Regions from separate parts of the Mucilaginibacter sp. P2_D11 genome, predicted to be linked through region 3. Evidence: riboswitches for the same ligand, from Rfam matches in the RefSeq annotation. Region 3 holds a riboswitch; each other region holds the start of a gene.
What was found. Region 3 has a riboswitch for S-adenosylmethionine ahead of AC1DXC_RS22315 (TlpA disulfide reductase family protein). Riboswitches for the same ligand answer to the same signal wherever they lie in the genome.

Region 1 (4,171 bases), on a different contig from region 3:
CGAGCGTTTCCTGGTAAACGAACAAATATTATTGGAATACACCCAGGTACTCGGCGGGAAGCTATTCGAGCCGATAAAAACCACCAACGTACAAAACCTGCGATGCATGACCACCTGGTGCGTAAGGAAAAATGATGCAGGTGATGCACATATCCTATAGCGCTCGATACATAATATAGGTGTCTACCAAACCTAATTGCTGATGCCGAAAACCGTTTGGCGTTGTTCCGATGATGGAAAACCCCTGTTTTTGCCAAAGCTTTACCGCCGTTGCATTGGTTGATACCACGAAGTTGAACTGGATACCCACGTACCCCGCTTCCGTGGCCGTGTCTACAGAATGCCGGCAAAGCATGCCGCCTACGCCTTTTTCCCTTGCGCCGGGATGCACCATATAACCGCAATTGCCCGTATGGTTGCCCAGGCCAGGCTGGTTAGGCTTAAGGTAGTAAGTCCCCACAACCCGGCCATCCTCGATCGCTGCAAAAGTTTGCATATTGGGTGCAAGCCAGTATTCCATCATGCCGTCGCGTGTGGTTTCGGGGTCGAATGCGTAGGTATCGCCGGATTGTATTACTGTCGAGAATATTTCCCAGATGCCATCGTAATCTGCCGGGATGGCTTTCCTTATTTCTATTGCCATGGTTTGGTGTGTTACCGATGCTTCAAATTTGGGGTATTGCCGGCTTTAAATCAAGTTTGGCGAGGCAAACCATAAAAAAGCGACAGGCTCCCCAGCCCGTCGCTTTCTGAAAACTAAATTATCCACTTTTTATTTGACGCCGCGGGTAGATTCGAACTACCGTTGAAGGTTTTGCAGACCTATGCCTATCCTCTCGGCCACGCGACTTTATGCTTTTCCTGTTATTTATTCGGCTGTGGTGTTAAGCGTAAGTAGGGTTTCACCTCTACAAAGCCCTTGGGGAACTTGGCGGGGATATCCTCTGTTTTGATGGATGGCAGCACCACTACCTGCTCGCCATCTTTCCAATCGGCCGGGGTGGCTACGCTGTGGTAAGCAGTAAGCTGCAGCGAATCGATCACGCGCAGTATCTCCTGGAAGTTGCGGCCGGTTGATGCGGGGTAGCTGATGATCAGTTTTATCTTTTTATCGGGGCCGATGATGAACAACGAGCGCACGGTAGCCGTAAGCGATGCGTTGGGGTGTATCATGTCATAAGCGAGGGATATCTCGCGGCTTTCGTCGCCAATAATTGGGAAGGTCACTTCCACGCCCTGGGTTTCGTTGATATCGTTTATCCACCCCTTGTGCGATTCGGTGTTATCCGTGCTCAGCGCAATAACTTTTACGTTACGTTTCTCAAACTCATCTTTAAGAGATGCTGTTTTGCCTAGTTCGGTGGTGCAAACAGGGGTGTAATCTGCAGGGTGGGAGAATAATACGCCCCAGCTATCGCCCAGGTATTCGTAAAAATCAATGTCGCCAAGGGATGTTTGTGCTTTAAAGTTTGGGGCCTCATCGCCAATTCGTAAGCTCATAGTTGTAAGTTTTAATTTTAATATTTTTTATAGCAATATTACGCTATCGGTTAATCAATAGTAAAAACTTATCCAATAAAATTTGAGGAAGAAAGGGGAGCCGCCGGCAGATAACGGCATCATTACGAACGCCGTTTGTCTTTTAAATCAGCTTATCTGTCTCCGCATTGGCGGAGCAGGAATTAGCACCTTACACCAGGCGCGAAGCCGGTACAGGTTGCTAAGACATCATAGGGCCTTTCCCTCTGTCTTTCTGGATAAGTATTTTTAAAGAACGATTATATCACAAAAGTAGCTATAAAAACTACAATTCCTATAGATTTTGTTATTTATCTCGGGTGAATCTGTAACTAACTGAAAATCAAAACATAAAATGACTTATATTGTATCAAGCCCACACGTTATGAAAACTGCGCTACCACTTCATCAACATTATAAACCGGGTTGGCACCGCGCTGGGTAGTTCGGCTATGATATGCGTTTAATTTTCATCGAACGTATAGTTAGCGATTCGCCAATTTCTAAACCACCCGTATCACTTAGCTCAACGCCGGTCATAGCTTCTGACTCTGGGAATATAGCAAGGTCATCAACGAACTCTCTCATGGTAACTTGCTTTTCACCATTAATGTCAAATCGCCGGGCAAATAAATCTTCTACAAATTTTTGGACCCTGTTACGCCTTCGTTTCATTTGTAAATGGCACCTGAGCTATTATCTTACGAAAACTGTGCTACCACCTCATCAACATTATAAACCGGGTTAGCGCCGCGCTGGGTGGTTACATAGGCACCTACCGCGCAGGATTTTTCAAGCAGGGCTTGCATGGGGGTGCCGTTAAGCAAGCCCGTAATAAACGTTGCCAGGAACGAATCGCCCGCCCCAACGGTATCCACCACGCAAACTTTGCAGCCGGGGTGCTCGTAATATTGGTAATCGTTCCAAATGATGGCACCATGCTCGCCGCGGGTTACGCAAATGATTTTAGTGTGGAACTTGCTTTGGAACTCCTCTATCTTTTGTTTCAGGTCGCCGCTGCTGCCGTGTATAAGCAACTCGGCTTCTTCTTCGTTCATTTTGATTACGTCGGCACGGGCAGCCAGCGTTTCGATGGTGTTCATGGTAAAATGCGGCGGGCGCAGGTTCACATCGAATATTTTAAGCGCGTCGCTCTCATCAAGCACGTTGAGCAGGGTTTCGAAAGAAGCTTGCTCGCGGCAGGCCAGGCTGCCAAAAACGATGGCGCCTACTTTTTTAGATGTAGCTTCTAAAGGTTCGGTAAAGCCTATATTATCCCAGGATACAGGTTGCGGGATAATGTACGTGGCGGTGTTATTTTCATCCAGCTGTACAGTTACTTCACAGGTAGGCAGCTTTTCGTCGCGCTGTATCAAATCGCTGAAAAGGCCATTCTCCTGAAGGAAGCCCGTTAGCTCATTGCCCGAGGCATCGGTGCCTACGCTGCTGGCAAACCATACATTGTTGCCTTGCTGCACCAGGTGGCGTGCTACGTTCATAGGAGCACCGCCCGCTTTTTTAACATCGCCAAAGGCATCCCATAAAACTTCGCCGTAGCACAAGATTTGTTTGTTCATAAATTGATTGAGGGCTGAAAGATGAAAGCATAAAGCTAAAATATTTTTTGACACGATTTAGCGATTGAAGGATTTGACGGGATTTTTTTAATTGCCTGAACCATGATTTGCTTGATTACCGGATTATGGGACTATTCCGATTGCGAAATTTTATCGGGGTATCCCTTAAACAAGCAAATCATGGTTCAGAAAAAGGACAGCTGGATTGATTTTAATCCTGTCAATCCTTAAATCCTTTAATCGTGTTATCTTTTAATCATGGTTCGGAAGCGTTATATTAGTTGAATGAAAAAGCAAATTCTCTTCTCTTTTCTCCTGCTTCTGTGTTCCTGCTTCGCTATAGCGCAAAATAAAGATAAGCAAGCCATCGCCAAACTAATGGCCGACCAGCAAACCGCCTGGAGCAAAGGCGACCTGGAGGGCTTTATGCAAGGCTACTGGAAGTCTGATTCATTAATGTTCATTGGCAAGCGTGGCCCGGCTTACGGCTGGCAGGTTACGCTGGATAACTATAAAAAGGGCTACCCCGATAAAGCTGCAATGGGCGAGCTTACCTTTAGGCTGGATAAGATAGAGCTGCTGGGTAAGAACGATGCCTTTGTAATGGGTGCCTGGAGCCTCAAACGAGAGAAAGACGCACCCGGTGGGTATTTTACGTTATGGTTCAGGAAGATTGATGGTCAGTGGAAGATTGTGTGTGACCATACGAGTTGATAAAGATGGCGATCATTCAATAATACCGACAGTATGCTGCACCTGATTTTCGATAGCTGGATAGCTAGCCTCTTTAGGCTTATAGGTGTTTGCGTGCTTTTTACATTGGGATACTTCAAGCAAATAATCCGCCCGGGGGCTAAAGCTTATTCTTTCAGGAGTATTTACTATATGGAGTATGACAAGGAGGATGAATTCAAAAAAGGCATGGAGCGGGCAGGACAGCAAATGGCAGGGTTGATGTTCGTTCTGTTGCTATTGGCAATTTATGCGCTAATTTGATTGAGGGAAAAGCAGGTTTGTTAAACCGCCAGGTGAAATCGAACCGGCAGAAAAGAGATCCAGACATTGATGCCCGTGCC
Region 2 (4,171 bases), on a different contig from region 3:
ACAAGGAAAAGACACCGTGGAGGTGGCCGAAATCAAAAAGATACAGCGCATGCTTACCGAAGAAGATAAGCTGAACGAACAATGGGAGCAATTCTCCATTCACTTCGATAGGGTGCATGCGGGCTTCTTATCCTTGCTTAAGGATCGCTACAGCACCATCAATCAACAGGAACTGAAGCTTTGCGCCTACCTCATCATGAACTTGTCGAGCAAGGAGATAGCCCAACTGATGGCGATATCTGTACGTGGAGTGGAGGTAAGCCGCTATCGCCTGCGCAAAAAATTACAGATACCTACCGAGATGAACCTCTTCGAATTCCTGTTCAACATCCAGCGGGAACTGATGAAATAACTCATTTTCCAGGCTGCGTTTGGAGATGCCCGCAAATGTCAATAGGTAGTTTTAGCCAACGCCGGTGGCGGAGTTTTTAAGATATCGAACAAGCCCCTGCACCAATCAAGGCCGGCTGGGGTATTTAGGGTAAAACTCCAAAACTCCTCCAGGTCGCCAACGTTCATCGTCATTTGGGTGTAGCCCTGAGATTTATGTTCGGCAATTTCCCAGTTAGCAATTACCTTATAGTTCACCCGGTTCATGTAGCTGAAACATTGCGTGCGGTCGATAAAAAAGCTGGGGGTGTCGGCAGTTGTATGGCACAGAGGGTACTTGTAATCGTTACCGAAACCGGGCATTGCATTACCTTTATCGCGGGTAGCTACCGCCAATACTACCGGCCTGTTGTCGGCGGGGAGGCTGTTAACAACTTCCAATGCCAGTAGGGTAGCAGCTTTATGCGCACCGTGCGTTTGGGCCACGGGCAAAAGGGTAAGCACAATATCGTAACGATTTTTGTTGAGGACAGTAAGCAAGGCCTTTTTCACGTAGGGCACGTTCCAACTGGTGTCTATTGGTTCCCGTTCGTTCAGGGTAAAATGTGCATCGGGCTGGTTTAGGAAATAGTAACGATGGACGCCAATAATGCGCCCTGCGTTTTTAAGTTCCTGTTTTCGGATGGCGGGCAGCTTTCGGCGGCCTACCTGTTCATTGGTAAGGCTTATGTTATAATAAGCCTCGGCAAGGGTGGAGTATTTATAACCCGCCTCGCCATTGGTGATAACCGCAATATCTACCAGGCCGTGGTGTTCTTTAGCTATTTTGTATAGGGTAACGGCCATTTCGCTCTCATCATCGGGGTGCGCAATCACCACCAGTACCCTTGCAGGCGTATCGGGCACGCAACCACGCGCAGTGGCCGCAGAGCATATAAAAAGGGCGGCCAACAAGATATATAAATAGCTTAATTTCATTTTTTAATTATGGGAGGTGTGAGGATGGGTTCGAACCATCGTAAGGAGTTTTGCAGGCTCCCGCCTAACCACTCGGCCACTCCACCTTGTTTTTGCTGCGTATTAAGAAGAACCCTTATATGTTTTTGCCATGCCCCTATTCTTATCAATAAAAAACTGACAGGAAACGGGACCGGCTGCCTTTGCGCAATTATGCCGCAATCAACTGATAAATAGCCGCAAGTTTACCGGCGGCATAATTTATCTCTTCCGGGGTGTTGAATTTGCTAAAAGAGAATCGGATGGTATCTCTACCTGCGTCAACGCCAAGCGCACTAAGCACGTGCGACGATGAGCCACTGCTGCAGGCGCTCCCGCCCGATACAGATATGCCATACTCGTCCAAACATCGCAGCAGGTCGGGGTTTAACGATGGTACATTGATGCTGAGCACGGTGTATAAGCTTTTATCCGCAATGGCCGAATTTCCGTTGAAGCGTACGCCCGGCAGCGTTTGGGTAAGCCCGGCAATCAGATGGTCTTTTAATTGCTGTATGTATTGCCCGTGCCCGTCTATATCGGCATAGGCCAGTTGCAATGCTTTGGTAAGGCCGATTATACCGGGGATGTTTTCTGTGCCTGCACGCAACGCTCTTTCCTGCCCGCCGCCGTGCAGCAATTTGGCCGGCCTTAGGCTCTGCCGGCAATATAAAAAGCCTATACCTTTTGGCCCGTGGAATTTGTGGGCAGAGGCAGCCAGGAAATGAACCTTAAGCTTGCTTACATCGTGCCGATAATGGCCCATGGTTTGTACCGTATCGGTGTGGAAAAGCGCATCGTACTTTTCGCAGATGTTGCCTATCTGTTCAATATCGTTAAGGTTGCCAATTTCGTTGTTGGCGTGCATTACCGATACCAGGCTGTGCGGGTTGGTGCTTAGTAAATATGCTAAATGACTAAGATCCAGGTTCCCTTTTTCGTCATGAGCGATGAAGCTTAAGGATATTTCGCCGGTTTTTTCGAGGTGCTCCAGCAAACTTAACACAGCATGATGCTCGAACCTTGTGGTAATTACATGCTTTACGCCGGCGTTGCGCACCGCCGTTAGTATGGCAGTATTATCGGCTTCCGTGCCGCCCGATGTGAAAATGATTTCGCTGGGCGAGGCATTGAGCAAACCGGCAATGGTACTGCGGCAGCTTTCAATAGCTTGCTTTGCTTCGCGACCGTGCTGATGATGCGACGACGGGTTGCCGAAATGATTGAGCAGATACGGCGTCATGGCTTCAAACACTTCTTTATCAAGTGGGGTGGTAGCGGCGTTGTCGAGGTAAACTTTCATGGTAATTTAATTAAATTTTGATTTAAACAGGCCAGAAAGCGAGGTGAGATTTACCGCTTAACAAGTTGAAAACTTGCACTCTTATCTTTCTCCTGTTTTGGCAGGAGTTGGAATTAGCACCTTAAATAATAGGTTGCCAAGACGTCATAGGGCCATTCCCTCGGTCTTTCTGGATAAGTTTAAAAGAACGTTTCGATGCAAATGTAAATAAATTCTATTAATCCCATAGAAATTATAGAAAAAATTTGAGGAAACGAAATTTACCATTACATTTGCAGCACCCGCATATAGCGGTACTGTGTTTTATAATGATAACCCAAGGTTTAAATAATCAATTTTTAATGCGAATGCCCATGCCTCAGATGGGTATGTGCAGCTGTTGTTGCTAACCCCCAAGCAAAAACAACCGCTGTTTATTAAAATTATTATTTGCCTCCCATGTTACCTTCTTCTTTTACTGTTACAATCAATCTGCGTTTTATTGCCACTATTTTGCTGGCCGGCACTATTGCTTTACTTTCTACTTCGTGGTCTGAATTTGCCCATCGCCCGTCTGAAGATGTTGCAGCGGGGCCTGCGGCCTTTAGCACTGCGGTAACTTCGCATACCATAGCCTTAAATGGCAAAACGTTGGCTTATAGGGCAAAAGCAGGTTATCTGGGTATAGGGCAGTCGAAAGGCCGGGCTGCGGCTAATGTTTTTTACGTGGCCTACAGCCTTGATAATAACATTAGTGCTGCAAAGCGCCCCGTTACCTTTGTGTTTAACGGCGGGCCCGGTTCATCTGCACTATGGTTGCATATGGGTTCGTTTGGGCCGGTGCGCGTCGGCGGCAATGGCAGGGTTGAAGACAACAGCAATACCTGGCTTGGTTTTACCGACCTGGTATTTATAGATCCTGTTGGTACCGGCTACAGCCGTGCTGCCCACGGTACCGATGCCCGCAAGTTTTATGGCTATAAAGAAGATATCGGTTCCATCGCCGAATTCATACGCGCCTACCTGGCAGATAACGGCAGGGAAAACGATGCGGTTTTTTTGGCCGGAGAAAGTTACGGCGGACTACGCGCTGTGGGCCTGGCCGAAAACCTGCAGGCCAACGGCGGGGTAAAGCTTTCCGGCATAACGCTTATTTCGCCGGCGCTTAATTACCAGTTGATTAGTTTTAACGAGGGTAACGAAACGCCTTATGCTTACTACCTGCCAACATATGCGGTTACAGCCCGCTACCATCATAAGTTAGATGCCCGCCTGGATAGCCTTACCGACGAGCAATTGATGAGCCGTGCAGCAGCCTTCGGGCAGGGTACTTATACTCGTTTTCTTCATTTGGGCGATGCCGCGCCACAAGCTTTAGTAAACAAGGTGATAGATTCGCTGCATTATTTTACCGGCCTAAGCAGGGATTATTTGACGGAAGCGAACGGAAGGGTAACAGATGGCCAATTTACTGCTGAGCTGTTAGGTAGCGATACCCAAACGATAGGCACCTTTGATGGCCGCGTAAAAGACACCCTGCAGCATGGCGACCCCAGCATTGCC
Region 3 (4,171 bases):
GCCTGCCGTATGCGCCAGGCAGGTTATCGGCATCATCTTTAATATAATTGGCGATGGTAGTAATGGTTAGTTTTGAATTGGGGCGGAAGGTAGTGTTCAGCAAGAACGAATTCCTGCCCTGCGAAGAATTGGGCACCACGCCGGTTTGGTGCAGGTTGTTGTAAGATAAACGGTAATCGAATTTATCGCTGCTGCCTGCTAAAGCAACACCGTTGTTGAGCGTAACGCCTGTTCTAAAGAAATCGCGCACGTTGTTTGGATGTGCTACGAAAGGTGCAGGCTGCCCGTTTGAGAAGAATTGCGGAATTAACTGGCCGTTCAATGCCGGGCCCCAGCTTTCGTCTACACCGTCGTTTACGCCTGCACCAGCGCCGTTAACGTAGCTGAATTTGCCGTTTGAGCCTTGCCCGAAGTCGTTCTGATAATCGGGGAATACCTTGAGGGTAGCAAAAGAGGTGTTTGAATTGAGGGTAATACCTGCTCCCTTGGCACCTTTGCCGGTTTTGGTTTTGATGAGGATAACGCCCGCCGCAGCACGGTAACCGTAAAGGGCCGCTGCGTTTGGCCCTTTCAGCACGCTGATAGATTCGATATCTTCTGAATTCAAATCGGAAATAGCATTGGCAAAATCCCTTGAACCATTCGTGCCCTGGAACTGGGAGTTATCTACAATAACGCCATCTACTACAAACAGTGGTTGATTATTGCCCGATACCGATGTTTCGCCACGGATAACGATACGGGATGAGCCCATATCCCCCTGGCTGCCGGTAACGTTTACACCCGCTATTTTGCCCGATAAGGCATTGATGAGGTTGCTCTCTTTAGCCTCAGCAATGTCCCTCGACTTAAGTCCCTGCACCGCATAGCCCAGTGATTTTTTATCTTTCGAGATGTTTAGGGCCGTAACAACCACCTCGTTCAATGAATTGGGTGCTTCTTCCAACACTATCTTCAGTGGTTCACCGCTGTTGTTTACAGGAACTTCGATCGTATTGAAGCCGATATAAGAGATCCGCAATACATCATTGGCGTTTGCAGAGATGGTAAATTTACCCTGTACATCGGTTTGGGTGCCGGTTGTTGCACCTTTTACGCCGATGGTTACGCCGGGTAGGGGCTGCCCATCGGATTTGGCGGTTACCACGCCGCTTATTTTTACAGACTGGGCGTTTGCCTGCTGCAGGGTGAAGAATAGCAATACGATTGCCAGTAACGATTTGTAATTTTTAAACATGATTTGTTAATGAATGGGTCAAAAAAAATATCAATACGAATGCATGCAGCTCGCGCTATGGTTTACACAAAAGGTGTAATACCAGCGGGCTTGTTGACTTTGTAAAGAATGGAAAGCTGATTTTCTCCGGGGGCTTTAAAGCGGTGGCTTATGCCCGGAACCTTGCTGAAGGATTAGCAATAACAACACATAGAAGAGAGGTAGCTAGCCATCAGGCTGTTAAAATGTAAGGTGTGATTGGCAAACCAGAGACTTCGGTAAGGGCTGATAGTAGAGGTGTTCATATGATATCGATTATGTTAATTCTATTTAGGGATTAATTAAGGGCAACAATGGGTTTATTTACAAGGCCGTCAATGGCTTTCAGCATGCCGGCAAATTCCTGTGGATCGTATAAGCGGGTTAGGTAGGCTATCCGGCCGTCGCGGTCTATCACCACGTTGCGGGTTACACCGCTTTTTTTGTTGGCAAACCGCCCGAAGATATCAGCACCCGGATCCAATGCCAGCGGGTAGCTGATGTTCATTACTTTTTGAAAGGCGCTTACCTTTTCCAGGGGTTCGTCGCGGTCAACCCCTATCAGGATAACGCCTTTGTCTTTATAGGCCTGCCACACTTCTTTTTCCAAATGAGGCATTTCTTCCCGGCATACGCTGCACCAGCTTGCTGTAAACTGCAGGATAACGATTTTGCCCTTAAGCTGAGCTAGTGAAGTTTTTGTGCCGTCGGTAAGTCGCAGTTCAAAATCTGTAGGGGCAAGATCGCTGGTTTTAACGATGTAGCCGCGGTCGGCATCTGCCGCAGGGGCTGCCGGCGTTACAGATTGCGCCTCTGCAAAAAGTGCAGATAACAGCAGGATGCCTGTTAATAATAAGTATTTATTTTTCATGTGTTGATGTGTTGTGCCCCGAATAACAGCAAGAAGACGGAAAGAGGGAGGATGACGTAATGAACACCTTTTACAGGTATTGCAAATAATTTTGCGGACATTATCTTTTCTGCATTGCTGCAGACAGGAATTAGCACCTTTATACCTATGGCGTACAGGTTGCTAAGACATCATCGGGCCTTTCCCTCAGTCTTTCTTGATAATTATTAAGAACGATTACGATGCAAATATAGAATTAATTCTACTATCCCCATGGGCTTTATATAATTTAATTGTCATATCGTTTTTTTTTGTTGATCTGCGTTTGTGTTTTTGAGGTGTGAGGGCGGGATCGAACCGCCGTTTGAGGTTTTGCAGACCCCCGCCTAACCACTCGGCCACTCCACCATAGTAATTTAGGCGGCCACCGATTTCAGTTGAGTAGCCAGGTTTTCCACTACTTCATCAATCTCGGTTAACGTGTTTTTGTAACTGAACGAAAACCTGATGGTTTCCATGTCCGTTGCTATGCCTAAGCCTTTGAATACCGGGATTGATTGTGCCGTATAATCGGAACCGCCCGAAACGATAATATCGATATCGTCCAGGTGGTTGCTCAAAGGCAGCCCGCCCCAATCAGGGAAGCTGGCACTTAAGATTGTAGCGAGGTTCTCTTCGGGTTTGCCGCCGTTTATCCGCACACCCGGAACCAATGCCTGCAGTTTTGTGATCATCCTTATTTTTAGGGCCTTGATATAATTGATTTTATCCTCAATATCCCAGTAGGCTATTTCCAGAGCTTTTGCAAGCCCAACAATCGCCGCTACGTTTTCGGTACCTGTTTGCTGTTCCGGGCTGTTGCCGTAAACGAGTTTGCTAATGCGCTTGCCGCTGCGGTTAACTAAAAACCCTGCTCCGAGTGGCCCATGGAATTTATTTGCCGACGCCGATGCAAAATCGAGCTTCAACCTTTCGGGATAAAGGGCATAGTTGCCAAGGGTTTGTATCGTGTCTGAATGGACGGTAGCGCCATAGCTGTGTCCGAGTTCGGCAATGTCTGCTATCGGGTTAACCAACCCGGTAATGGCATTGGCGTGTATTACCGATACCAGGTTGCGCGTATTGGTACGCAACAGGTATTCGAGGTGGTTAAGGTCGGGCCGGCCAATCCTGTCTGTATTCAAATAACTTATCCTTGCGTTATGTTTCTTTTGCAGCACGCCCATGGTTTGCAAAATAGCGCCGTGCTCAAAAGGCGTGGTAATGATATGATCTATGCCTTGCCCGGCAACGGCGGTAGCCAGTGCCATGTTGTTTGCTTCGGTACCGTTTGATGTAAAAACGATTGTTTCCGCAGGCACTTTCAATAACGCCGCTATTATACTCCGGCTATTTTCTATAGCCTCTTTGGCTTTTCGACCGTATGCATTGTTTGCGCTTGCATTGCCAAAGTGTTCTAATATATAAGGCGCCATAGTGCTGAAAACATCCGGATGGATGGGAGTAGAGGATGCATTGTCGAGGTAAATACCCATAATACTGAAATAGAATAAAACGATGATATTATTTAAAAGCCGGGGCGGCTAAGCTTGATTTTTCAGCAACAACAATACAGGCGCAGTTTCATGGTAGCAGTTTAAAAAGCATCCTTGCGGACAAGGATGCTCTGGTTTAACCAACAATTAATAAAATCAGTAAATACTTATCGAGACAAAAGTAGAATTAATTCTATAATTCCCATAGAAATAGTAGAATATATTTTATATTTGCAGTGTAATGTTTTTTTGAAATTGTTTAAGTGTCTTGTAGCTCTTTAAAGAACTTTCTCTTCATTCAGGTTTATAATTGGTTGTAAAGAGTTCCTGCCCATCAGGAACTCTTTCCTTTTTAATGCGCCGACCAGAATTGGGAGCAGGATATTAGCAGCAATTAGGTCCACCGCAGGTTGTAAGTGGCCCGGAAGGAGAAGATAGGGCATCATTCTTATTACGAATCAAGTTTCGGCATTGTTTTCGACGTATATTAAGAGGTCATATCCACGCCCTTGAACTCATTACATAATTTAA

Region 1: linked by a shared signal. The riboswitch ahead of AC1DXC_RS19035 (peroxiredoxin) and the one ahead of AC1DXC_RS22315 (TlpA disulfide reductase family protein) in region 3 are both predicted to bind S-adenosylmethionine.
Region 2: linked by a shared signal. The riboswitch ahead of AC1DXC_RS05735 (cysteine desulfurase family protein) and the one ahead of AC1DXC_RS22315 (TlpA disulfide reductase family protein) in region 3 are both predicted to bind S-adenosylmethionine.

What each region holds. Positions count from the first base shown of each region.
Region 1 covers NZ_JBFUEA010000012.1:70,706-74,876, forward strand. The annotation lists gene AC1DXC_RS19020 (class I SAM-dependent methyltransferase) at 1-160, shown strand, start outside; gene AC1DXC_RS19025 (N-acetyltransferase family protein) at 155-643, opposite strand; tRNA gene AC1DXC_RS19030 (tRNA-Cys) at 780-850, opposite strand; gene AC1DXC_RS19035 (peroxiredoxin) at 865-1,500, opposite strand; SAM riboswitch class I at 1,650-1,764, opposite strand; gene AC1DXC_RS19040 (hypothetical protein) at 1,969-2,193, opposite strand; gene AC1DXC_RS19045 (carbohydrate kinase family protein) at 2,220-3,095, opposite strand; gene AC1DXC_RS19050 (YybH family protein) at 3,381-3,809, shown strand; gene AC1DXC_RS19055 (hypothetical protein) at 3,843-4,091, shown strand.
Region 2 covers NZ_JBFUEA010000003.1:206,684-210,854, forward strand. The annotation lists gene AC1DXC_RS05720 (triple tyrosine motif-containing protein) at 1-352, shown strand, start outside; gene AC1DXC_RS05725 (PIG-L family deacetylase) at 391-1,308, opposite strand; tRNA gene AC1DXC_RS05730 (tRNA-Cys) at 1,323-1,394, opposite strand; gene AC1DXC_RS05735 (cysteine desulfurase family protein) at 1,499-2,629, opposite strand; SAM riboswitch class I at 2,708-2,809, opposite strand; gene AC1DXC_RS05740 (S10 family peptidase) at 3,068-4,171, shown strand, end outside.
Region 3 covers NZ_JBFUEA010000016.1:51,151-55,321, reverse strand. The annotation lists gene AC1DXC_RS22320 (SusC/RagA family TonB-linked outer membrane protein) at 1-1,237, opposite strand, end outside; gene AC1DXC_RS22315 (TlpA disulfide reductase family protein) at 1,554-2,126, opposite strand; SAM riboswitch class I at 2,224-2,332, opposite strand; tRNA gene AC1DXC_RS22310 (tRNA-Cys) at 2,442-2,513, opposite strand; gene AC1DXC_RS22305 (cysteine desulfurase family protein) at 2,522-3,640, opposite strand.